One region of the Comamonas sp. 7D-2 genome, then DNA from elsewhere that is predicted to be linked to it. Evidence: predicted binding sites of a transcription regulator. Region 1 holds the regulator's gene; the other holds the start of a gene.
What was found. The regulator FNR, encoded in region 1, switches genes on or off when oxygen is low (the NO sensors DNR and NnrR bind a similar motif). The targets are predictions, from matches to a motif close to TTGATNNNNATCAA.
Positions count from the first base shown of each region.

Region 2: the regulator FNR is predicted to act here: its motif matches at 4,113-4,126, upstream of napE (periplasmic nitrate reductase, NapE protein).

Region 1 is NZ_CP094238.1:2,170,335-2,182,333, reverse strand. Features, by position in the region: gene MPZ60_RS10080 (helix-turn-helix transcriptional regulator) at 1-1,115, opposite strand, end outside; gene MPZ60_RS10075 (bifunctional diguanylate cyclase/phosphodiesterase) at 1,298-3,787, opposite strand; gene MPZ60_RS10070 (HD-GYP domain-containing protein) at 3,784-5,046, opposite strand; gene MPZ60_RS10065 (sulfite exporter TauE/SafE family protein) at 5,139-5,852, opposite strand; gene hemN (oxygen-independent coproporphyrinogen III oxidase) at 5,856-7,238, opposite strand; gene fnr (fumarate/nitrate reduction transcriptional regulator Fnr) at 7,507-8,229, shown strand; gene MPZ60_RS10050 (hypothetical protein) at 8,293-8,556, opposite strand; gene MPZ60_RS10045 (FixH family protein) at 8,814-9,119, opposite strand; gene ccoG (cytochrome c oxidase accessory protein CcoG) at 9,246-10,688, opposite strand; gene ccoP (cytochrome-c oxidase, cbb3-type subunit III) at 10,771-11,682, opposite strand; gene MPZ60_RS10030 (CcoQ/FixQ family Cbb3-type cytochrome c oxidase assembly chaperone) at 11,710-11,847, opposite strand; gene ccoO (cytochrome-c oxidase, cbb3-type subunit II) at 11,865-11,999, opposite strand, start outside.
Region 2 is NZ_CP094238.1:2,340,217-2,352,215, forward strand. Features, by position in the region: gene MPZ60_RS10835 (cytochrome c3 family protein) at 1-505, opposite strand, end outside; gene MPZ60_RS10840 (nitrate reductase cytochrome c-type subunit) at 530-1,036, opposite strand; gene napA (periplasmic nitrate reductase subunit alpha) at 1,054-3,543, opposite strand; gene MPZ60_RS10850 (chaperone NapD) at 3,536-3,838, opposite strand; gene napE (periplasmic nitrate reductase, NapE protein) at 3,831-3,992, opposite strand; gene MPZ60_RS10860 (nuclear transport factor 2 family protein) at 4,744-5,208, opposite strand; gene MPZ60_RS10865 (SDR family oxidoreductase) at 5,227-6,021, opposite strand; gene MPZ60_RS10870 (SRPBCC domain-containing protein) at 6,056-6,535, opposite strand; gene MPZ60_RS10875 (nuclear transport factor 2 family protein) at 6,549-7,004, opposite strand; gene MPZ60_RS10880 (hypothetical protein) at 7,036-7,758, opposite strand; gene MPZ60_RS10885 (sulfotransferase) at 7,770-8,957, opposite strand; gene MPZ60_RS10890 (DUF1214 domain-containing protein) at 8,954-10,063, opposite strand; gene cysN (sulfate adenylyltransferase subunit CysN) at 10,176-11,999, opposite strand, start outside.

The DNA.
Region 1 (11,999 bases):
GCCTCCTCCAAAGACATGCCGTTGCTCAGATGCGTGGCCACTGCTGTCTCTGCAGGAGTCAGATGAAAAAGCTGCTGCGTGAGCTTGACGGGCGGCTCTGCCTTGCCCGTCGTATCACGCAGAAAAACCGCTACGCTGGGACGCTGCTTGCCTTCAGTCCATTCATCGGGAGAGATGCTTTGCACCACCACGCCCCAGTTGAGTTGGCCGGACTGGCGAGTGATGGACATGCCCTCGGTCATGGAGACGCTCTCCAGCTTGGGAGAGAGCAAGGCATCGCGGATCAGACGCTGCAGCCGGCGATTGTCATTGGCATAGACGGCCTCGAGCGCACCGTTGTTGACCCGTATTCCATCGCCCACGTTCAAAATGGTGGTGGCTGCTGGGTTGGCTTCGATCATTTTCCCCGTCTGATCGAGAATGACCACGCCCATCATCAGCTGCGCAGTGGCACGCCCGTATAGCGAAATGACCTGCCGGTCACGATGCAGATTCAGCTGCATGTTCAACACCCGCTTGAGGTGCGGCACCAACATGCGCACCACGTCCAGATGTGTTGACTCGAATGCTCCCGCCGCCGCAGGCCGCGTGATACGCCAACCATAGGAGCAGCCGTTATCGGTCATGACATCCACGGCCAGAATGTGCTCGATGTCCACCCCCTTGCACCAGTCGGTGTAGTAGCGACAGGAATGCCATTCGGCTTCCGTCATCACATCCAACAGGGTGAGCACCTTGTCCTTGGCGATACCGAGAAACGGGCTCCATTGCGCATAGGGGTCGTAAGGAATGACTTCGGAGCGACCGCTCGATGCTGAAATCACCCAGCCCACATTCTCACCATGAGGGTCGCGCACCACAAGCGAGGCGTAGTTGCCATTGGCGCTTGAGCGCAGCAGCTCCAGAAATACCTTCCAGTTCTGCGGGTCCATGGCTGACTCGTACAGCGCAGTAATCAGTTGACTCAGGGATTCGGTACCGATGACCGGGACCTGTTCCGGCGAAGAAGCTGCCTCAGGCTCCACAGCATACGGGACGGGAAAGCCGGTGACGGCCTGAAGAGCATCCGAGCGATAGTTGTAGAAATCAAAAGTTGCGTAATCGCTTTTGGGCATTTGCTGTCTCAAAAAATCCGGCCCATCAAATACCGCACAGTTACTCAACTCTGCGCGCGTTCTTCATTGATGCACGCACCCGGAAGTCGGCCCAAGAAATGCCTTGATTTTGCTGAGCCCCCACAAACTGCGCATCGTCAAATCAGACGATAGGAAACCTAGCAAAAAAGCATGTCCTCCAACTATTGCAGACCTGCAATATGAATGCCACTGGCATCGTCACCCGACGAATACGGCTGAACTCTCGGCTCCTGCTCGGATGCACCCTGCTCCAAGCGCTTTCGGAATTGCTCCGCAGGCAAGGCTGGCGAGCACAGATAGCCCTGAAAGTAGTCACCCTGTAACTGCTCAATTGCCTGGCATTGCTCCTGCGTTTCCACACCTTCTGCCACAAGTTCCACGCCCAATGCCTGCCCCATGCTGATGATGGCGCCCACAATGGCCTTGTCTCCCGCATCGTGCGGCAGGCCGCGCACAAAACTCTGGTCGATCTTGATCTTGGAGATCGGCAGTTTTTTCAAATAAGCCAAGCTCGAATAGCCGGTACCGAAGTCGTCAATGACCAGGCCCACACCCAGTTCTGCGATCTGATGCACGCGCAAAGCCATTTCCTGCGCCTCCTGCAGCAAAATGCTCTCGGTCAGCTCCAGCTCCAGCCACTGTGCCGGCAAGCCGCTGGCTTCCAGCACATATTTGAGGCGATCCACAAAGTCCGGCTGCCTGAACTCCAGCGCGGAGACATTCACCGATACCTTGACAGGCATGTCCATAGCCAGCCAGCGCGCCGCCTCTTGTACTGATTGCTCCAGCACCCAGGCATCCAGCGCAACCACATAGCCGGACTCCTCCGCCAAGGGAATGAAGGCTGCAGGAGAGATCACCCCCAGCTCGGGGTCCGTCCATCGAAGCAAAGCCTCTGCCGCCACAATGCGACCCGAACGGATATGTACCTGTGGCTGAAAGTGCACGGCCATATGCCCCTTGTCCAGCGCCTGGCGCATGGCATGCTCCAGCTTCATGCGCGAGAGCAGACCCGCACTCATTTGCGGCTGGTAGAAACTGAAATTGCCGCGTCCACGCTCCTTGACACGATACATGGCGATATCGGCCTGACGAATCAGCTCGTCCAGCGTCAAACCATCCGCCGGAAATTGCGCAGCCCCAATGCTGCACTGAACGGAAAAGCCCAGGCCGTCAAGCATGAAGGGCTGGCGCATTTCGTCCAGAATACGGGCAGCCACGGCCGAAGCCCCTTCCCCCGTGCAATCATGCAGATAGAGAACAAATTCGTCCCCGCCCTGACGGCACAGCACATCCGCAGGGCGCAGCAGTCCGCTCAGCCGCTGAGCAACCAGCTTGAGCACCCGGTCGCCGAAGTCATGGCCCAATGAATCGTTGATGATCTTGAAACGATCCAGATCCAGAAACAGAATGCTGAAGGGCTGCTGTGTGAAGCGCGCAGCAGTGATTGCGGCTTGCACGTGACGGCTCAGACTCAGGCGATTGGGCAGCCCTGTCAACGCATCACTGTAAGCCAGCTGCTCAATCTGCTTTTGGGCACTGCGCTGCATGGTCATGTCGCGCATAAAGCCAATGCTTTGTACCAGGCGCCCATAGCCGTCACGCAATGCCACCCAGGACAGCCAGACCGCGCAGCGCTGACCTTCACTCTGCTTGAGCCAAAGATTGCCCTCCCAGAAGCTGCCCACATCCCAGCGCGCAGCGGCCAGCTCCAGCAGGTCGGACACAGGCCCTCCCTCGGACTCGAACAGAGTCCAGGCAGCGAGCCCCAGCACCGCCTTGCCATGCAGCAACTGCCCGCCGGCCGGGTTAACCTGAACGATGACACCATTGGCATCGGCAATGAAGATACCGTCCAGGCTGGACTCGAACACTCTTGCAGCCAGACGTAGTTCTGTCGCCGAGCTGGATTCCACCGTGATGTCTCGATAGGAGTAGATACGCCCTATCGCCACACCGCGACTGAGCTGAGGCACGGAGCGGCGCTCCAGCACCCTGCCACTGAGCAGCTGCAGTACCTCCGAGGTTTCAGGAGCCGACAGGTCCTGCGCATCCTGCAGAAGAGTGAACTGACTCTCGCTGCTGATGGTCTGCGCTTCCAGATGGGCAAAGACGGCCGCATCATCTCGCTGCACGAGCAGTGGTTCGGGTAGTTGCCACAGCTCCGCGAAACGGTGATTGAATGCCCGAATGCCGCCGCGCAGATCACAGACCAGCATGCCATCTGCAGCGGACTCAAGCGTCGCCCGCAACTCTGCAAGCAGCATGTCCAGTTCGCTCTCGTGCCGCAACTGCTCGCTGCGGTCGAGCATGGTGAGCATCAACCAGCGCGGATTCAGGGCGATGGAGCCCACCCCCATCTCCACAGCTGTCAATGAACCATTGGCTGTACAGATTTCTGTGAGAAATTTCGCCCCACCCACCCAGTTTGAGGCATCCTGCCAGAACGCCTTTTGCACCAGGGAGGCACACAGCACATCGACATACTGCTCCTGCGCCTGCTCGGGCGTGTAGCCCGTGAGCTGCATACTGGCTGCATTGGCATGCACGACACGCAATGTCTGCGCATCCAGCAGCCAGACCGCCTCCTGCAAACCATCGAGCATGGAGGCAAGCAGAGGGTCAATCAGAAAACTCTGCTGCAAAGTCACGCGAGGTCTTTCTCGGCAGCAGGTGCTGCAGAACTGTCAAAAAAGTAGCAAAGACGCCTTTGCGGCTGTAAAGCTTCTAACGCATTTCGAGAAAGCTGATTTCGCGTCAAGCCCCGGCGAATACCCAAACCCACATACTCAAGCAAATCTACGAACCGCAGCTTCTGCGGCGCCTGCATGTCATAGGTCAGCACCTTCGGCTTGAGCGACTGGCTGGTGTTGACAGACACCACCACGCCCATCCGCCCATCGCTTAGTTCCACCAAAGAGCCCGGTGGATAGACCCCCAAGGTCTGCACGAATGCCTTGAGCACATCGGGCGCATATCGCTGGCGATACTGTCCGTACAGTGCAGCCATGGCTTCATGAGGCGTCATTTCGTTGCCTTGCAGTGGCAAATTGCACAAGCGCTCAAAATTATTGACCAGCGCCAGGATCTGTCCGGCAATGTCCATATCTTCGGCCAGCAAGCCAAGTGGAAAGCCTGACCCATCGGCCCATTCATGATGCTGGGCGATGGCCGTCGTGACGGAAGGAGGATAGCCCATGGATAGAGCCAATGCCACCGACTCTCCGACATGACGCGCATACACGGTCTCTCGCAGAGGCGTGCGGCCCGTGCCCTGATTCAGTGCATTGGCCGATGCGGAAATCTCAAGCCCCGGCTTGCCGATGTCATGCAACAGGGCCGCCGTGCCCAGATCCTTCAATACGTCATCGCACAGGCCCAGCGTCTTACCCAGCAACAGGCTCAGCACGGAGACATTGACACCATGTACGCCAAAGGTGGCGCCCCCCGTATCCGCGAGCAGATGCAAACTCAGATCACGAGCCTGCGCCAGTTTGACGACTTGCTGTGCAACCAGCATATCCGTCGTTGTCCGCGCCTTCTCGGGGTTGACAGGCAACAAGGCCTGCACGTCATCAAATACGGAAACCGCGCCCAGAAACCTGGACTGCACGCCCAAAATACTGTTACGCCAGGCATGCGCATCGTTCTCGGGGGGGGCAGGAGCGGGTTGAGGGTCTGCTGTCGGAGGCGCTGCCGCTTCCTCCAGATCGCTTCTCGATAGATCGACCTGAACTGCCTTGAGCTTCAGGGTCCTGAGTGTCTGCAACTGCTCGTCATTGACAATCTTGAAGCTGCTGACGGGAAACGGATGGCGCAACCAGCCGGTCTCCAGATGGACATACATGCCGATACGCAGTTGTCCGATATCAATAGCAACGAAACGATTCACTTTGAGCGCTACACACAAGATGAGACATTATTCCGCAGTTCCATGACTGCTCAAGCATGACTAGGGTCTGTTGGGATGCAAACAGCGTCAACAACCCCCTCTTGTGTGACTTATCGGCACCAAAGACTGGGTTTGTAGACCAGGTCCATCCACAAAGCCCAACTCGCAACGCCAATCAGCATCAGACCTGCAACTCTGGTGCCCCACCTGGCCCGCAATGCATTGACATGCGACTGCCCCAGTTGCCACAGCCAGGGCCCCGCCAGCAACCACAGTGCACCACCAACGGCAAAGGCTGCCATGGACAAAGCACCTTGCCAGGCGCCGCCACTCAAGGCCGCCACCAACACCGCCGAATACAGCAAACCACAAGGCATCAGTGCCCAGGCAAAGCCCGCTGCCAGACTGCCGCCCGGCGCGGTGACCCAGGGCTGAACCCTGGCCCAGACGGAACGCCCCGCCCGCTCCAGCCAGGCTGGCTGCCGCGCCTGCACCACCATGGCCAGCCCCCAGGCCATGACCGCCACATGCATCAGCGTCCAAAGTCTCTGCAATGCCGTTGTCTGACTGGTCAGCCAGGCCAGACTTTCCATGGCCACGGCCGCGATCCCGCCCAGCAGGGCATAGGCAGCGATGCGCCCCAGATGAAACAGGCTGGTACGCAGCCATTGGCGTTTTTGCAGGCCGAGCACGACAACTGGCTGCCCGCCGCCGACAGGCTTCGCTGCTGTGACCACACTGCAGGGGGCAGCGCACATCACAAGACAATGGGGCCCACCCACGAGCCCCATGATCAAAGCAGTCCAGACCAGCGAAAACAACATGTGCTAGATGATGCGCGAAAAGCGGGCGCGGTTCCGGTCGGCCTGCAAATATCGGTCAAACAGCATGGCTACTCCGCGCACAAAAAACCAGCCCAGGCCAGTGACCTTGAAGCCCTCGACGGACAGCTCGACCAAGCCATTGCGCTGCATCTCTGCCAGCGCATCCAGCTCCGCAGCGAAGTACTCGCGGAAATTGATAAGCCAGGCCTGCTCCATGGGCTCATACAGGACGGAGCCCTGGCACATGATGGACATGATGACGGCTCTGCGCACCAGATCGTCACGCGAAAGCGCCAGTCCGCGCTGCACGGGCAGCATGCCTCCATCGACGGCATCGTAATACTCTTCAAGAGTCTTGACGTTCTGGCTGTAGGTCGCACCCACCTTGCCGATAGCCGATACGCCCAGTGCAATCAGATCGCAATCAGGCTGGGTGCTGTAGCCCTGAAAGTTGCGATGCAGGCGCCCCTGGCGCTTGGCAATGGCCAGAGAGTCGTCAGGCAGCGCAAAGTGGTCCATGCCTACATAGACATAGCCGCCATCCATGAATGCGTCAATTGCGCCGGAGAGCATGTTCAGCTTGTCCTGTCCCATGGGCAGGTCTGCCGATTCGATGCGCCTTTGCGGCTTGAAGCGCTCGGGCAGATGCGCATAGGCATACAGTGCAATGCGATCGGGGCGCAGCTCATTGACCTGTGCCAGCGTGCGCGCAAAAGACTCGGGCGTCTGCCTGGGCAGCCCGTAGATCAGGTCCACGTTGATGGAGACAAAGCCCAGGCGGCGCGCCTCGGCCACCAACGAAAAGACTTGCTCGGCGGGCTGCTCGCGGTGCACCGCTTTCTGCACCGCGGGATCAAAGTCCTGCACGCCAAAGCTCAGGCGATTGAACCCCATGTCCTTGAGAGCTCTCAGCCGCTCGTTGCTGACGGTGCGCGGATCGACCTCGATGGAGTACTCGCCCGCGGGATCCAGCTTGAAATGTTCACGCATCAAAACCATCAGCTGCTGCAACTCGGCATCGCTGAAAAAGGTCGGTGTGCCTCCGCCCAGATGCAGCTGGCTTACGAGTTGACCTTTGCCGCAATGCTCGGTATGCATGGCCAGCTCGCGGCTCAGGTAGTCCAGATACTCGGCAGCCTTCTCATGATGCTTGGTCACGATCTTGTTGCAGGCGCAGTAATAGCAAAGCGACTCACAGAACGGCACATGCACATAAACGGACAGGGGCAAAGCGCGCGAGCCAGAATGCGTCTTGCGCTGCTTGAGTGCCAGTATGTAGTCGTCTGCACCAAAAGCCTCAACAAAACGGTCGGCTGTTGGGAACGATGTGTAGCGTGGGCCGGGGATATCAAAGCGGCTCAGCAACTCAGGCGTGACTGCGGTCATAACTGGGAGTTAGGGTGCGCCCACACTCTGTATAGAGCAGATTTCAATGGAAATCAGATCCTGAAAATCATGCCCAAAATAGGCAAAAGCGCATGTTTTTGAACGAATACAGGCAATGTGCCCCAAGGCAATCACCCTGTCCTTGATGAAAATCAAGAGACCTCAAGGCAAGTGCTGCGACAATTTGATCCATCTCATCTTCAACCACGAGGTCAATGACCAGCGCGACTCTCCACTCTGTGTCTGTCTGCGCCGTTGCTAAAAGCCCATGAATCTTCAGACCATCAAAGCATCCTGCTCCAACTGCAATCTGCGTGAACTGTGCATGCCCATGGGCCTGGACGATGAACAAATGGAGCGCATTGACGAGATTGTGGCCACGCGCCGCAAGGTCAAGCGCGGTGGGCTGCTGTTTCGCAATGGCGAAGAGTTCACCTCGCTGTATGCCATTCGAACCGGCTTCTTCAAGACCAGCGTGGCCACCGAAGACGGGCGCGATCAGGTCACAGGCTTTCAGATGGCTGGCGAAATCATTGGTCTGGACGGCATCGTCAACGACCACCACACTTGTGATGCCGTGGCCCTGGAAGACGCCGAGGTCTGCGTCATGCCGTTTGACAAACTGGAGCAGCTCTCGCGCGAGGTCACTGCCCTGCAGAACCATGTGCACAAGGTCATGAGCCGCGAAATCGTGCGCGAGCATGGCGTGATGCTGCTGCTGGGCAGCATGCGTGCCGAAGAGCGCCTGGCGGCCTTTGTGTTGAACCTGGTCCAGCGCCTGTCGGCACGCGGCTTTTCCAAGTCGGAACTGGTGCTGCGCATGACGCGCGAAGAAATCGGCAGTTACCTGGGCCTCAAGCTCGAGACCGTGAGCCGCACTTTCTCCAAATTTGCAGAGGAAGGTATTGTGGAAGTCAAGCAGCGCCACCTGCGCATCCTGGATACCGAGGCGCTCAAACGCATCGTCAACAGCCAGCAATGCCAGAACTGAACCGAGTCGACAGACACTCTCAAGACAAAGCCCGCGGACAGCGGGCTTTTTTGTCTGTGCGAATTAATCGGGCAGAGGCTCGGAAACGATGCCGCCATTGAGATCGCTGACGGAGCGACCCAGCATCACCGTCATCGCACCTCCGATCAGGGTCACGACCCAGAAGGCAAAAAAAGCGACCGTATAGATGGCCTGGCGCGACCAGTCCAGGGGGGAGCCCAGCCAGTGCACATCCAGCGGGTCCACAAAGGCGAAAACCACCATCTCCATGATTGCTGCCGCCAGAAAGGCCGGCCAGACAATCCACATCCAGCGTCGAGCATCCATCCTGATTCTCCTTGGGCTGTGGGCTTGGTCATATTTTGCACAACAGTGGTGACCGTTCATGCAGGACTGCGGGCATGCACCGTGGCGGGAAACCCTGAACTACTCTCTTTTCAGGAGCATCCTGCGCCATCTGGATATCAAAAAACCATTTACTTCTACATCAACGTTAGACAGAACATGCGCAACACGCTCTGATTTTGATATCGGCAACAAAAAAGGCCGCAAAAGCGACCTTGGCGGAGCAAGCGCCAGAGCACTCAGCGATCCAGCGGATGGTCCTTGGCTGGCGTGGCCGCATGATTGCGGCCGGTGACTGCTGGGGCCAGGCTTTTTTCACTTTCGCTCAGGCGCTGGTTGATTTCCATGCCATGGCGGTAGTAGTCAGGGTCAATCACGGGATCAGGCCTGCTCAGTGCGATGTATGCGGTGACAAAGCCGGCAATCACCACGATCACCGGGCCGGCGATGATGAGCCAGACATGGGCAAACTTCCACCAGGGCTTGCCGTCCTCGGGGTGGATGATCTTGGCCGTTTGCGAGACCTTGGCTTGTGCTGCCGACATGATGAAACCTCTTTCCAAAATTCTGACCACCCAGGCACACACGGCAGGGTGGCATAAATTGTTGCCGATTGGCGGTGCCCTTGTCCGGCCTCCGTGATGGCTCACGAAGACCGTCAAGACCTGGCATTAACGCGGCACCAGGAACACCGTCTTCTCGGAAATACGCCCTGCTCCGGCAGTCACTGCATCCACATTGAAGTGTACGGGGTGCGAGCCGGGAGTTGCTGAGCCGTACGGAATCTGCAGCCGCACCGCAATGCCGCGCGTCTCTGCAGGGCCAACGCTCACTTCCTGCTCGGATGCGACTTCCAGATTCTCCAGGCCCACGGCGCTGATACGGTAGCGCTGCTCGGATTCGGTGGCGTTCATGATCTGCAGACGGTAGACGTTCTCCAGCTTGCCGCCCGCCACGATGCGCGAAAGCGCAGCACGGTCGCGAATCACATCGACCTTGAGCGGCTCGCGCAGCACCAGACTGGCGATCATGGCAGCGCTGAGGGCCACCAGCACGGCCGAGTAGATCAGCACACGCGGGCGGAAAATGCGGCGAATCACCTGCACCTGCTTCCAGGCCTTCGCCACGGCATTCTGAGTGGTCAACCGGATCAGGCCACGCGGATACTCCATCTTGTCCATCACGGAGTTGCAGGCATCGATGCACAGACCGCAGCCAATGCACTCGTACTGCAATCCTTTGCGGATATCGATGCCCACGGGGCAAACCTGAACGCAAAGCTTGCAATCTATGCAGTCCCCCAGGCCCTGAGCCTTGTAGTCAACGTCTTTCTTGCGCGGGCCGCGAGCTTCACCACGTTCGGCGTCATAACTGACGATCATGGTGTCCTTGTCGAACATGGCACTCTGAAAGCGTGCATAGGGACACATGTACTTGCAGACCTGCTCGCGCATATAGCCGGCGTTGCCGTAGGTGGCGAAGCCGTAGAACGCCACCCAGAAAATCTGCCAGCTGCCCTGGAAGGCCATCAACTCCACACCCAACTCACGGATGGGCACGAAGTAGCCGACAAAGGTGAAACCTGTCCAAAGAGACAGAGCGATCCAGAGAAACTGCTTGAGCGACTTTTTCCAGATCTTCTCCAAAGTCCAGCCGCTCTTGTCGATACGCATGCGGGCACTGCGATCGCCTTCGACCTTGCTTTCGATCCACATGAAGATCTCGGTGTAGACCGTCTGCGGACAGGAGAAGCCACACCACAGACGCCCGGCTACGGCGGTAAACAGGAACAGCCCCAGTGCGCTGATGATCAGCAGCCCCGTCAGATAGATGAAGTCCTGCGGGTACAGCACCAGTCCGAACAGATAGAAGCGCCGGGCCCCCAGATCGAACAGCACCATCTGGCGCTCGCCCCACTGCAGCCAGGGCAGGCCGTAGAAGACGATCTGGGTCAGAAACACCATGGCCCAGCGCCACCGTGAGAACACGCCGCTAATAGAGCGTGAGTACACTTTTTGCTCGGAAGCGAACATAGGCACCAACTCAGGCCCGCCCTCATGAGGCTCAGGCGTGATCGGTATGACTTTTCGGGGCTTCCCCTGATCGCACGGCATCGCAGTTCCTTAATATTTTTGTAATTACTGAAAATTGAAACGCGAAAAAGGCGGTGCCAGGGCACCGCCTTTTAAAAACGCATTACTTCTGGTTTTGCGTATTCGAAAGACTCCAGACATAGGAAGCCAGCACGGCAATTTGCGCCTCCGTCAACTTCTCTTTCTGGGCAGGCATCTCATTGTGCTTGCCGTTGTTGACGATGTTGACGATTGCCGCCTCGCCCCAGCCATGCAGCCAGATGTCATCGGTCAGGTTGGGCGCTCCCAGCGCGGGGTTGCCCTTGCCGTCCATGCCGTGACAAGCCGCACAGGCCACGAATTTGGACTTGCCTTGCGAAGCCTTGACGGCATCGTGAGGGCTGCCCGACAGGCTCAGCACATAGTGCGCCACATTGCGCACATCCTCCGCCGAGCCCACGGCTGCCGCCATGGGCGGCATCATGCCGATACGGCCGTTGGTGATGGTCTCCCTGATCTTCTCGGGAGATCCGCCATGCAACCAGTCGCCGTCCGCCAGATTCGGGAAGGACTTGCTGCCGCGAGCGTCAGAGCCGTGGCATTGCGCACAGTTGTTCATGAACAGACGCTCGCCAATGGCCATGGCCTGAGGATCCTTGGCCATTTCTTCGGTGGGCATGCTGGTGAACTTGGCATACAGAGGCTCCAGGTCCGCCTTGGCCTTGGCCATTTCCTTGTCGTAGGCGCCGGTCTGGCTCCAGTCCAGCTTGCCGCCGAAGCCGCCCAGACCTGGGTAGACCACAAGATAGCCCAGGCTGAAAACCACGGTGATCACGAACAGACCCATCCACCACTTGGGCATGGGGTTGTTGAGTTCACGCAGGTCTTCGTCCCAGACATGGCCTGTGGTGTTGTCGCCCGAGGGAACGACCTTCTTGCGGGCCACCAGAATCAGCAGCAGCAAGCAGCCAAAGATGCCGATCAGCGTAATCGCCGCGACATACACCGACCAGAAATTGTTAATGAAATCGCTCATGGGATGTTCTCGTTGTGGTGATCAGACTCAGTCTTCCAGGAATGGAACCTGAGCTGCCTCGTCAAAACGGGCCTGGTTGCGGCGGGCATACGCCCACCACCAGATGCCCACGAAACACGCCAGCGATGCCAGCGTGGCCACGATACGCATGGTGGTGATATCCATTTCCAGCCCTTTCTCTCTTACTTGACGGCGCGACCAAGGACCTGCAGATAGGCAATCACTGCCTCCATCTCCGTCTTGTCCTTGACCTCGGCCTGAGCACCGGCGATTTCCGCATCGGTGTACGGCACGCCCACCTTGCGCAGCGCGCTCAT
Region 2 (11,999 bases), 170 kb from region 1:
CCAAATAGGTGCTGTGCATGTTCTGTGCACGCAAACTCTGCCGCGTCATATCCATGGAGTCGTAGTTATGGCAGTTGCGGCACTCCAGAGAATCATTGGCCTTGAAGCGAGCCCACTCGTGCTGCGCCAACTCCAGCCGCTTGGCTTCGAATTTTTCAGGCGTGTCGATTGTTCCGAAGATCTTGCCCCACACTTCCTTGGAGGCCTGCATCTTGCGAGCGATCTTGTCAGTCCAGTCGTGCGGCACATGACAGTTGGAGCACACGGCACGTACGCCCGAGCGGTTGGTGTAGTGGATCGTGCTCTTGAGTTCTGCAAACACGTTGTCCCGCATCTCGTGACAACCCGTGCAGAATTTCTCCGTATTGGTCAGCTCCATGGCGGTATTGAACGCGCCCCAGAAGAGGATGCCGCCGATGAAACCGCCGATGGTCAGAAAGCCCAGGCTGAAATGTACGCTGGGGCGGCGGATCACCGCCCAGTAGCGCTTGAGAAGTGTCAACATAGATGAGCCTCGTGCGCCGCAGCGTCAGTTTTTCTTGGATGTCTTGCCCGACTGGGACTGCAGGGCCTTCAGGATCACGGTATCCACATCTTCGAAGGTGTTGCTGACCAGAGGGCGGACGGCATCCTGAGCCACATGGCATTGCTGGCAGAAATAGCGTCGCGTGGACACCTGCCCCAACATGCGCCCGTCGCGGTCCATATAGTGCGTGACCGATACCGGCACTGCCTGCGAGATCTCGGCCTTGGTTCGCGAATGGCAGTCCATGCATTTGTTGAAGTTCTTGTCCACCTGGTAGCCGTCAACGCGATGGGGGATCGTGGGCGGTTGCCAGGTGTAGTTGCGCGTGCGGCGCACGTCATCATTGACGGCATTGCCAAGCACTGGCGGCTTGGTTGCCTGCATGATGGGCGTGGGGCCACGCGCCGAGTCATAGAAGGTCTCCGCGATGGCGGCTGGCGTCCAGGCCATACCTATATTGAGCATGAGCAGCATGCCCACAAGCCGGACGAGTTTGCGGAAGAAGTTCATGGTCAACCTCTCTTTCGTCAAACCTTGGTGATCTTCACAGCGCACTTCTTGAAGTCCGTCTGCAACGAAATCGGGTCGGTAGCATCCAGCGTCACCTTGTTGATCAGCTGGCTGGCGTCGAACCAGGGGACATAGACCAATCCGCGCGGAGGCTTGTTGCGGCCGCGCGTCTCGACGCGCGTGCGCATGGAGCCGCGCCGCGAGGACAGCTCAACTTCGCTGCCGCGGCGCACGCCCAGTGCCTTGGCATCGTCAGGGTGCATGTAGCACAGTGCGTTAGGCACGGCACGATGCAGCTCGGGTACGCGCCGGGTCATGGATCCTGAGTGCCAGTGTTCAAGCACTCGGCCCGTGGAAAGCCAGAACGGGTAATCCTTGTCCGGAGCCTCCGCCGGTGGTTCGTACGGCAAGGCAAAGATGTTGGCCTTGCCGTCGATATTTCCGTAGAACTGGTAGCCCGTACCGGCTTTCACATAGGGGTCCGAGCCTTCGCGGTAACGCCAGAGCGTTTCCTTGCCGTTGACCACGGGCCAGCGCATGCCGCGCACCTTGTGGTACTGGTCGAACGGTGCCAGATCGTGGCCATGGCCACGGCCGAACGAGGCGTACTCCTCGAACAGACCTTTTTGCGGATAGAAGCCAAAGGCCTTGGCTTCCTCGTTTTCATAGGCGGGGTCCATGTCGGCCAAGGGGAACTTGTCCACGTTGCCGTTGCGGTACAGCACCTCGAACAGGGTCTTGCCGCGCAGCTGGGGCTTCTTGGCCAGCAGTTCCTCGGGCCAGACTTCCTCGACCTTGAAACGCTTGGAAAACTCCATCAATTGCCACAGGTCGGAGCGCGCCTCACCAGGAGCCTTGACCAACTGGTGCCAAAAGTGGGTGCGGCGCTCTGCATTGCCGTAGGCGCCTTCCTTTTCGACCCACATGGCCGACGGCAAGATCAGATCGGCGGCTACGGCTGTGACTGTGGGGTAGACATCGGAGACCACCACGAAATTGTCAGGATTGCGGTAGCCCGGGTAGCCTTCCTGCGCCAGGTTGGCGCCGGCCTGTATGTTGTTGTTGACCATCACCCAGTAGGCATTGAGCCTGCCGTCCTTGAGCGCACGGTTTTGTTCCACGGCATGGTAGCCGGGCTTGGGTGGAATCGTGCCTTCGGGCAGCTTCCAGATGGTTTCAGCAGTCTTGCGATGCTCTGGGTTCGTCACCACCATGTCCGCAGGCAGGCGGTGCGAGAAAGTGCCCACCTCACGAGCCGTTCCGCAGGCAGAAGGCTGACCCGTCAGTGAGAACGGGCTGTTGCCGGGTGTGGCGATCTTGCCCAGCAGCAGGTGGATGTTGTAGACCATGTTGTTGGCCCATACACCGCGTGTGTGCTGGTTGAAACCCATGGTCCAGAACGACACCACCTTGCTGTTGGGGTCTGCATAGAGCTCGGCAAGAGCCTTGAGACGGTTGGCCGGTACACCCGTGAGCTTGGTTGTGTACTCGAGCGTATAGGTGGATACGAACTTGGCGTATTCCTCGTAGTTTATGGACTTGGCGCCGTTGGGGTCCTTGGCGTTCTTGGCAGCCTTCTGCAGGGGATGCTCGGGACGCAGCCCGTAGCCGATATCGGTGTTGCCGAGCTTGAAATTGCAGTGCTTGGAGACAAAGTCCTTGTTGACCCTGCCTGTGGTGATGATGTGGTTGGCGATGTAGTTGAGTATGGCCAGGTCGGTCTGAGGCTTGAAGGTCAGAGACATGTCCGCCAGCTCATACGAGCGGTGCTCGAAGGTGGACAGCACGGCCACCTTCACGCCCGGTGTGGACAGGCGCCTGTCGGTCACGCGCGTCCACAGCACCGGATGCATTTCAGCCATGTTCGAGCCCCATAGCACAAAGGCAGTCGCGGCTTCGATGTCGTCATAGCAACCCATGGGCTCGTCCATGCCAAAGGTGCGCATGAAGCCGGCAACTGCCGAGGCCATGCAGTGCCTTGCATTGGGATCAATGTTGTTGGTGCGAAAGCCTGCCTTGAACAGCTTGGAGGCGGCATAGCCCTCCCATACCGTCCACTGGCCGGAGCCGAACATGCCCACCGCGTCGGCGCCCTTGGCCTTGAGCGTCTTTTTGAACTGCTCTGCCATGACGTCGAAGGCCGTATCCCAGGAAACCTGCTGGAACTCGCCATCCTTGGCATAGCGACCATTCTTCATGCGCAGCAACGGCTTTGTCAGACGATCACCGCCATACATGATCTTGGACAGGAAGTAACCTTTGACGCAGTTCAGTCCCCGGTTGACCTCGGCCTCAGGGTCACCCTGAGTGGCCACTACGCGGTTGTCCTTGACGGCCACCATGACGCCGCAACCTGTACCGCAAAAGCGGCATGGCGCCTTGGACCACTTCAGGTCGGCAGCCATTGCTCCTGCATCCTGGGACAGAGCTTCTATGGGGATGCCTGCAACGGCCCCTGCGGCTGCGGCCGCAGATTGACGGACAAAATCACGCCTAGTGCTAGTCATGTGTTACCTCTTGGTTTAGCGACTGCCAGTTCTCAACATGCTGATAAACCAGGGACGCGTTGATTACGCCATCAAGCAGCTCAATCTGAGACACGCAATCAAGTATTTCTCTTGCATGGGGCGCTTCCAAGGTCACGACCAACTTGCCGGCCGGATGACTTCCATGTATTTGAGCGCCTTTGATCGTGACGATGCCAGCAGCTACTTGTGCCAATGCCTGGGGAAGCACATGCACAACCAGACTGGTGATATGCAAGTCGGTATGAGTTTCAATGGGCTCAGATTCTTCATGCATGTGGGGGACCACCGATGATCATCTGATAAAACCAGATCGCAAAGCCGTAAGACGCAATCAGTACAACGGCCAATATAGGTGCCATAACAACTGCGAGAAATGCGAAGCTGCGCAATTCCTCGGTACGAGTCGATTCAGGCTGAGGTTCTGTCATTAGCAATCCCCCTTGGCTTGGATGCCTGAGCATCCATGATTTGGCGATAGAGATCCGATAACGAACTTTGCCACGAGATTACCTACAAAATTGACTTGCAACAAGGTTCTTCTCGATTCGTTGCTTTGCATCAATTCCTTCATCAAGATTTCATTGAATCAATTGACATTCAAGTAAATTCCTCGGGAGTTGACTAAATAGCCGGTGGAATCAAGCGCGGCTTGGATCAGGCATCTGCAAACTGAATTCGCACCTTAATCTCGCACTGATCCGTTGAAGTTGGGACGTGAAATCTGGCCTGAAACCGATAGCCACCGCCTGCTGCTTGCTTGAAAACCGTCACTGGATCACCTGACCGCCATAGAGAGGTAATCGGGGTATCGTGCGGCCGTAATCAATGATGACAATCAGCGGGAGAAAGCCAGGCCTGTACAAGAGATTGCTGCAGATCGTGGATTTAGTGGCTCAATACAGCGCAGGACCTCGCGGCATTCAAGACGCGCTCCTCTCGGCCAGACAGGAAGCGATAACGAGGCTCATGCGAACTCAACCTGGATTTGTGCAAGCTCAAGGCATCACCGTGCCGAGCACGATGTGCGTCGAACCAAAAAAAGCGCTCCACAAAGCGCTTTATAGGAGCAAAAGGATCTAGGAGCAGAGCTTTGCTCCTGCTCGTCCGTCAGCCTGCATTGGACTGCCCCTAGGCATGTCTACCTTCTAAGGGAAAGTCCAATTGCAGTCTTAATGTCGCTTATAAGTTGCTCGTAATAGGTCGCGATGTGATGCGACAACCGCTGCTCAGAGGCTCAATCATCTCCAGCAGCCGCTTGTAGCCCGTGCGCTGCACCCGCCACTGACCGGCGACTCTGGTATAGAGGTCCTCATATAGCGCACTGCCGGTGAGTATGGTCTGCTCATCCAGATTGATGAACAGATCATTGAGGTACCAGATGCCGGTGGCCGTGTCACCGTCGACCTTGATTTCCGGTGTATGCCCGTTGTGCATGCCAAAGCGCCGATGGGTGAAGGCATTGCGGTAGAAGTTCATGGCCTCATCGATGCCATTGATCTCATACTGGTAAGTCGGGCTGTCGAAGCGAATATGGACATCATCGGCCAGAACGGTTTTCAGAAGCTCCAGATTGCAGGTGTCGATGCCGCGAAAGTAGCGTGCCTTGAGCTGTTTGATTTCTTCAATATCCAGAAGAGTTTGCATGCTGTTCTCCGCTGGAATTTAGTGAGGCAGGTAATGGCCGCCACTGACGTCCAGTTGGGCGCCGGTCACCACGCGCGCATAGTCGCTGGCCAGATACAGCGCGGCGGAGGCGCAATCGGCATCGTCGGGAATCTCGTTGCGCAAGGGAATCTGCTGGGCAATCACATCGACCAGAGATTCCATGGGTACGCCCTGGCGCTTGGCTTCCGCCTGGAAATAGCCTTTGACGGGTGCGCCCCACATCCAGCCGTTGTAGGTGCTGTTGACGCGGATGCCGTAGGGCCCCAGGTCTTCTGCCAGATATTGCACAGCAGTCTTGAGCGCGCCTTTGGATACTGCGTAACCGGCTTCGAGCTGATTGGGGCGGCGCGTTGCCATGGTGTTGATCATCACAATGCTGCCGTCTTTTTGCTTTTTCATCTGCGGCACCACGGCCTGGGTCATGTTCATGGAGCCGTAGAGATTGACTTCCATGACCTTGCGCCAGTCATCCATGGAGGAGTTGCTCGAAGAGCCCCAGGTCCCGTGGGCATAGGCCGAGTTGATCAGCGCATCGATGCGGCCGAACCTGGCAATGGTCAGCTCTGCAAGCCGCTGGCACTGCTCGGGCTGCGAGATATCGGTGGACACTTTGAGCGTCTCGCAGGAGTGGCCGGCATCGCGAATCGCTTGCTCTGCCTCATCGAGCATGGACTGTGTGCGGGCTGCCAGCACCACGGCCTTGGCCTGATATTCCGCCGCGCGCAGGGCGAGCTTGATGCCCATGCCGGGGCCGATGCCAGAGATGATGATGACTTTGTCTTTCAGAAGCATATGGGTCTCCTTGGATATATAGCCTGGGGTTTTCTCAGAATGCAGCCCGGGTGCGGGCAAAGTGCAGCTCTTCTGCGCGGTGCTTGACATCCTCGGCGACCTGGTCAAAGGCGATCTTTACCCAGGCGCCATGCTCGCGCATGATGGTGTCGGCGTTCAGTCCCAGGAACTGGTCGGTGGTGAAGTAGGTGCAGCGGTTGGCGTCAATGGCTTCGATGTACTGATCCCGGCGCGCAGCGTCCTTGTTCTCGGGCACGGGGCGCTGTTCCCAGGACAGCAGTTGCTCGGGCTCAAACGCAACCAGGTATTCATTGACAGGCCAGACTTCACCCGTCAGCGGATGGCGTGTTTTCATCTCGACCAAGTCATTGAGCTTGAGCCCACAGCGGATGTCGGGGCAGAAGCGATTCCAGAGGCGGTAGTTCTCCAGATCGGCCAGCACTTCCCAGACCACGCTGGCGGGTGCATTGATTTCCACCTTGATGGAGGTGACGAGGTTGGCAGCTTTGGTCATTGGAGTACTCGCTTCAGTTGATGGGCTTGGAGGTGATCTGCAACTGCTCGCTCAGCGGCTCCACGGTTTCAAGCAAGGTCTTGTAGCCCGTCCCTGCAATCCACCAGCGGCCATCGCGCTTGACATAACGGTCTTCATAGATCGCACCGCCATGCATATGCGTTTTCTCTTCGAGGTTGATGAAGACGTAGTTCAGATACCAGAGCGCGGTAGCTTCGTCTCCCTTGACCTCGATCTCCGGCGTGTGGCCGTTGTGCATGGCCAGGCGGGTCTTGGTAAAGGAGGTTTTGTAGAAGTCCAGCGCCTTGTCTATGCCTTCCAGATGGAATTCGTAAGCCGGGCTTTTGAAGGCCAGCTTGATGTCTGGCGTCAGCATGCCTTGCAGCAATTCCAGATTGCAGGTGTCGATGGCGCGAAAGTAGCGCGCCTTGAGCTGCTTGATCAACTCAATGGCTTCCAGGTCCAACATGTGTTTTGTCTCCGGTGGTAGTGGGTCAGTCTCAAGCGCTGACTTGATAGAAACTGGTGAGAATGCAATCGAGGCTGCTGAAATCCATGATGGGAGTCACAGATTCGGACATGTATTTCTGCCGCTGGCGCAGCAGGTCTTCATCTCCGTGCGTGTCATAGAAGCCGTGAGCACTGCCGATCGCGATATCGGGAAACTGCTCCTCAACGATGGCGTGGACTTCCGGTGCGTCTTCGGTCAAGCGTCGCACGACCAGGTTTTGCCGGTATCCGAAGATGGACTGCAGCGGGTAGGCATTGCTGCCATGGCCTTCACGCCAGTGAACCATCCATTCTTCAAAGTTCATGCCGACCGGCTTTCTGAACAGCGCCACCTGGCACATGCCCGGTGTGCGCTTGCCTAAAGCCACTTCAGCATCAAAACGCGCAATGCGCGCCTTGCGTTCTTCGGGGTAGGGCTCGGACTCGCAGACGAGATAGGCATGCAGGCTTGCCACCTGCTGCGCGATCAGTGCTTGCACCGGGCCCAGCATGGATGCGCTGTCCAGCCACAGACTGATCATTCCATCGAGAGGATGTTGGCTGAACGTGATGCGCTGGCTTGCGGCCTTGTCCATGGCGTCATCGACAACCATCACACGAATCCGCGAGGCACCACAGGCTTGCAGGGATCTTTGCAAATCCATCAGCGACTGGCGCCAACTTTCTGCCGAATGCCGTGCGGGGCGCCACAGGCTGAACATGATTTTTTCCATGAAAGCACCTCTTAGCTCTGGGTTGGCAGATGCCGGGATCGGTACAGCGCATAGTCGCGTTGCATCTGCTGCTCGCTCAGGCCAAAGGTCTCCAGGCTGTAGTCATGACCCGCACGCTTTTCCCGGCCGTTGCCAGACAGCCATTGCTGCGCATCGGTGCGGGCTTTCTCGGTGAAGGGCATCTGGGCGAACTGATAGACAGCCTCCAGCACCTCCATGGGCTTGGCCACGGTGTCCGAGAAGTGGATATCCAGAAAGCGCCGGCTGTCCTGCTGCTCGCGCACTTGCATGGTGTGGTGAATACCACGCGCCATGCGGCTGTTCCACTGGCGGCCTGCAGAGCTTGGGTCAGGCTGGTCGCTGTAGATCTGCCACAGCGTATGCGCCATGCTGGCCATGGAAGGGATGGTCTGTGCGGGCTCGCGATGGGTCAGAATGACCTGAGCCTGGGGAAAGACGGACAGCAGAATTTCCAAAGTGTGCAGATGCTGCGGGGCTTTGAGCAGCCAGCGCTGGCCCTGCGCCTCGCCGCGCTGGCTCTTTTGCCATTGCAGAAACTGCAGCATCTTCTTGAGCTGCGTATAGACGGGGCGCTGATCCTGCTGGTCGAGCCAGGCGGTGTAGCTGGGCACATCGGCGTAAGCGTCCATGGCGCAGAGAAAGGAATGCTCCATGAGCATGAATTCCTCGTCGCACAGCGTGGCGCTCATGGGGTGGATGGACAGAATCTGGGGAATCGCCTCAATCGTCTGCGCCACTTCCGCCTTGGCCATTGCAATGCGGTTGGCGCAGTCCTGCGGGCCTTCGCCTTTCAGCGGCGCGGGGTAGCGGGTCTCCCACCAGGCTGCAGAGTAAAAGCGCGGGTCTACGGCCAGTGTTCGCTGCAGCATGGTGGTGCCGGTGCGCGGCAGGCCCACGATGACCAATGGGTCTTCGATCTCGATCTTCGAGATTTCGGGGAAGTGCTGGAGATAGTCCTCCATGAGCAGGCGATTGACCAACTGGCCCACGAGTCGCTCGCGCATCATGGCAATGCCGGTTGCAGACAGCTTGGCTTCGGTGTTCAGGGCTCGCGTCAGAACTTCCAGCGCTTGCCGGTAGTTGTCGTTGCCAAAATCTTTGAGGCCTGGTGCACGCTCACATGCAGCTTGCAGCAGTTCTTCGACGTGCAAAGTTTGGGGTGTCACAGGGGCATTCATACAGTCTCCAGCAACTGGTTTATCGAGATCACTTTGGTGGTGGGATGGCACTGCTCCTTGGCGCCAACCCAGCGCAGGCACATGGTTCCCTGGCGTACGCCGGCGGTTTGCAGCCAGTTGGCAATGCCGGGGTCTTTTTCGCTCAGCACCAGAGTGACGCCGCCGCTTTCGTTGTATTGCGCCTGGTGCTTGTTGATGCAGATCTGGTGGTAGCGGTAGTCCAGAGACTCCAGCCAGTAGTTATTGATCTGCAGATTCCAGAACGAGCATTCCGGCACCTTGTCGATATGAATGACCAGAGCCTGATCCTCGCGTAGTTCCCAATGCGAGTGGTAGTAGAAAATATTGGGATCACCGCCCACGGACTGGCAGTAGGCCTGATCGGCTGGCGGCAACTGATTGCTATGTGGAAGATAGCTTTGTGCCCAGTCGGCAAATAGCTTCGCCGTGTTCTCGACAAAGGACGTCACGCGCTGCAGCGATTGCGCCAGAACCAAGGGATCCAGAGGGCCGGGGGTGTCCGTGGTGCCAATGCGCTCGATGGCGAGCTTGGCGGGCACTTCGCTCTTGCGATCCATGAAGGTTTGGCGCACCAGCAGCGACACCGAGGCATCTTCCATGGGCAGCCAGTTACCCGGCTGCGGGTCACGGCTGACGATGAGTTCGAAGTCACCGTTCTCGTCAGTCTTGAGCTGTGTGGCGTCGATAAACCCGGTGACAACCATGCGGCCATCGGCTTCATAGCCGCCTTTTTGCGTGCAAAAGCTCAGGTACGAAACCGTGCCACGGTTGCCATGAATGCGGTATTTCATGGACCCGTTGAGGCGCGAGTATTCGTAGATGTTGTCCGGGTTGTCCGCGCCAATCTTGGCGGTTTCGTGCGAGGTCTTGAAGAAGCTGGGAAACGCCGGGTCGGCGAATTCCACATGCATCTCCAGCGCGATGCGCAGCAGTCGGGTCAGATAGCGATAGCCTTCTGCCCGCGTTGCGGGGTCAGCAGGGGTTTCGGGACGCAGAATCTGCTGGCCGCAGCGTTTGAGGTGATCGCAGAACTGCGACCAGGTTTCGCCGCTGAGCAGTTGCTCATTAATGGTTTGGGTATCCATGATCTGGCTTTCTTTGTGTGCCGCGCATTGCCAGGTGGTGGCTGTGTGCGGTGGGTGAAAGAAGAAAGAGGGCGTTGCAGAGGCTGGCAACGCCACAGTTCATCCAGTTGCTTTAGTCTTCCGCGGCGATGATTTCGCGGGCCACCAGTTCGGCGATGATCTTGTCCACCGCTTCTTGCGCAGTCATCGCGGGGGTGGAGATATGAATGTCCGGAGACTCCGGCACTTCAAACGGTGAGTCGATCCCCGTGAAGTTCTTCAGCTCGCCACGGCGCACTTTCTTGTAGAGGCCCTTGGGGTCACGCTCTTCGGCAACGGAAAGCGGTGTGTCGATGAATACTTCGAGGAACTCACCATCCTTCACCAGCTTGCGCGCCATTTCGCGTTCTGCCTGGAATGGCGAGATGAAGGCGGTGATGGCAATCAGCCCGGCGTCCACAAACAGCTTGCCCACTTCAGCGACGCGACGAATGTTTTCCACGCGGTCTGCATCGGTGAAGCCAAGGTCGCGATTGAGGCCGTGGCGCACGTTGTCGCCGTCGAGCAGATAGGTATGCCGGCCACGCGCATGCAAACGGGTTTCGAGCAGATTGGCAATGGTGGATTTGCCAGCGCCCGACAGACCGGTAAACCATAGCAAGGCAGGTTTTTGATGCAGGCGTTCGGAACGCGCTTCCTGGTTCACATTCACATGCTGCATATGAATGTTCTGCGAGCGACGCAGCGAAAAGTCGATCAGACCCGCGCCCACCGTGGCGTTGCTCAGACGATCGATCAGGATGAAGCTGCCTGTTTCGCGATTGTCCTTATAGGCATCGAAAGCGATAGGCTGGCTGCTGGACAGATTGCAGACGCCGATTTCATTGAGCGCCAGTTCCTTGGCGGCCAGATGCTCCAGCGTGTTGACATTGATCTTGTACTTGGGGGCGGCGAAGGTGACGGGAATCGTCTTGCCGCCGATCTTCATCAGATAGGGCCGGCCGCCGAGCATGGGCTGCTCGTGCATCCAGATGAGCGTGACCTGGAACTGGTCAGCCACATCGGAAGGTGCATCCGCAACCGCAATCACATCGCCCCGGCTGCAGTCCACCTCGTCGGCCAAGGTCATGGTAACGGACTGGCCAGCAACCGCCTGCTGCAGATCTCCGTCCTGGGTGACGATGCGCGCAACCTTGGTCACGCGCCCGCTAGGCAGGATGCGGACGCTGTCTCCGGGGTGAATCTGGCCGCTGGCAATGCAGCCCGCAAAGCCGCGGAAGTCGAGGTTGGGGCGATTGACCCATTGCACAGGCATGCGAAACGGCAGCTTTTGCTGGCGGGCTTCGTCGATTTCCACCGTCTCCAGATAGCCCATGAGCGTGGTGCCGCGGTACCAGGGCATGTGCTCGCTCTGCTCGGTGATGTTGTCACCACGCAAGGCCGACATGGGGATGGCCGTGATGTCTTCCAGATTGATCTTCTTGGCGAATTCGCGGTAGTCGGCCACGATATCGTTGAAGATTTTTTCGGAGTAAGCCATCAAGTCCATCTTGTTGACAGCCAGCACGATTTTGCGGATGCCGATCAGCGATGCCAGATAGCTATGGCGCCTGGATTGAGTCAGCACACCGCGGCGCGCATCTATCATCACCACGGCCACATCGGCGGTGGAGGCACCAGTGACCATATTGCGAGTGTACTGCTCATGGCCGGGCGTGTCGGCCACGATGAACTTGCGCTGGTCGGTAGAGAAGAAGCGGTAGGCCACATCGATGGTGATGCCTTGCTCGCGCTCTGCGGCCAGACCATCGACGAGCAGCGCGAAGTCCAGCTCGCCGCCCTGCGTGCCGACTTTCTTGGAGTCCGCGACCAGTGCTTCCATCTGGTCCTCAAACAGCATCTTGGATTCGTACAGCAAGCGTCCGATCAGCGTGCTCTTGCCGTCATCCACGCTGCC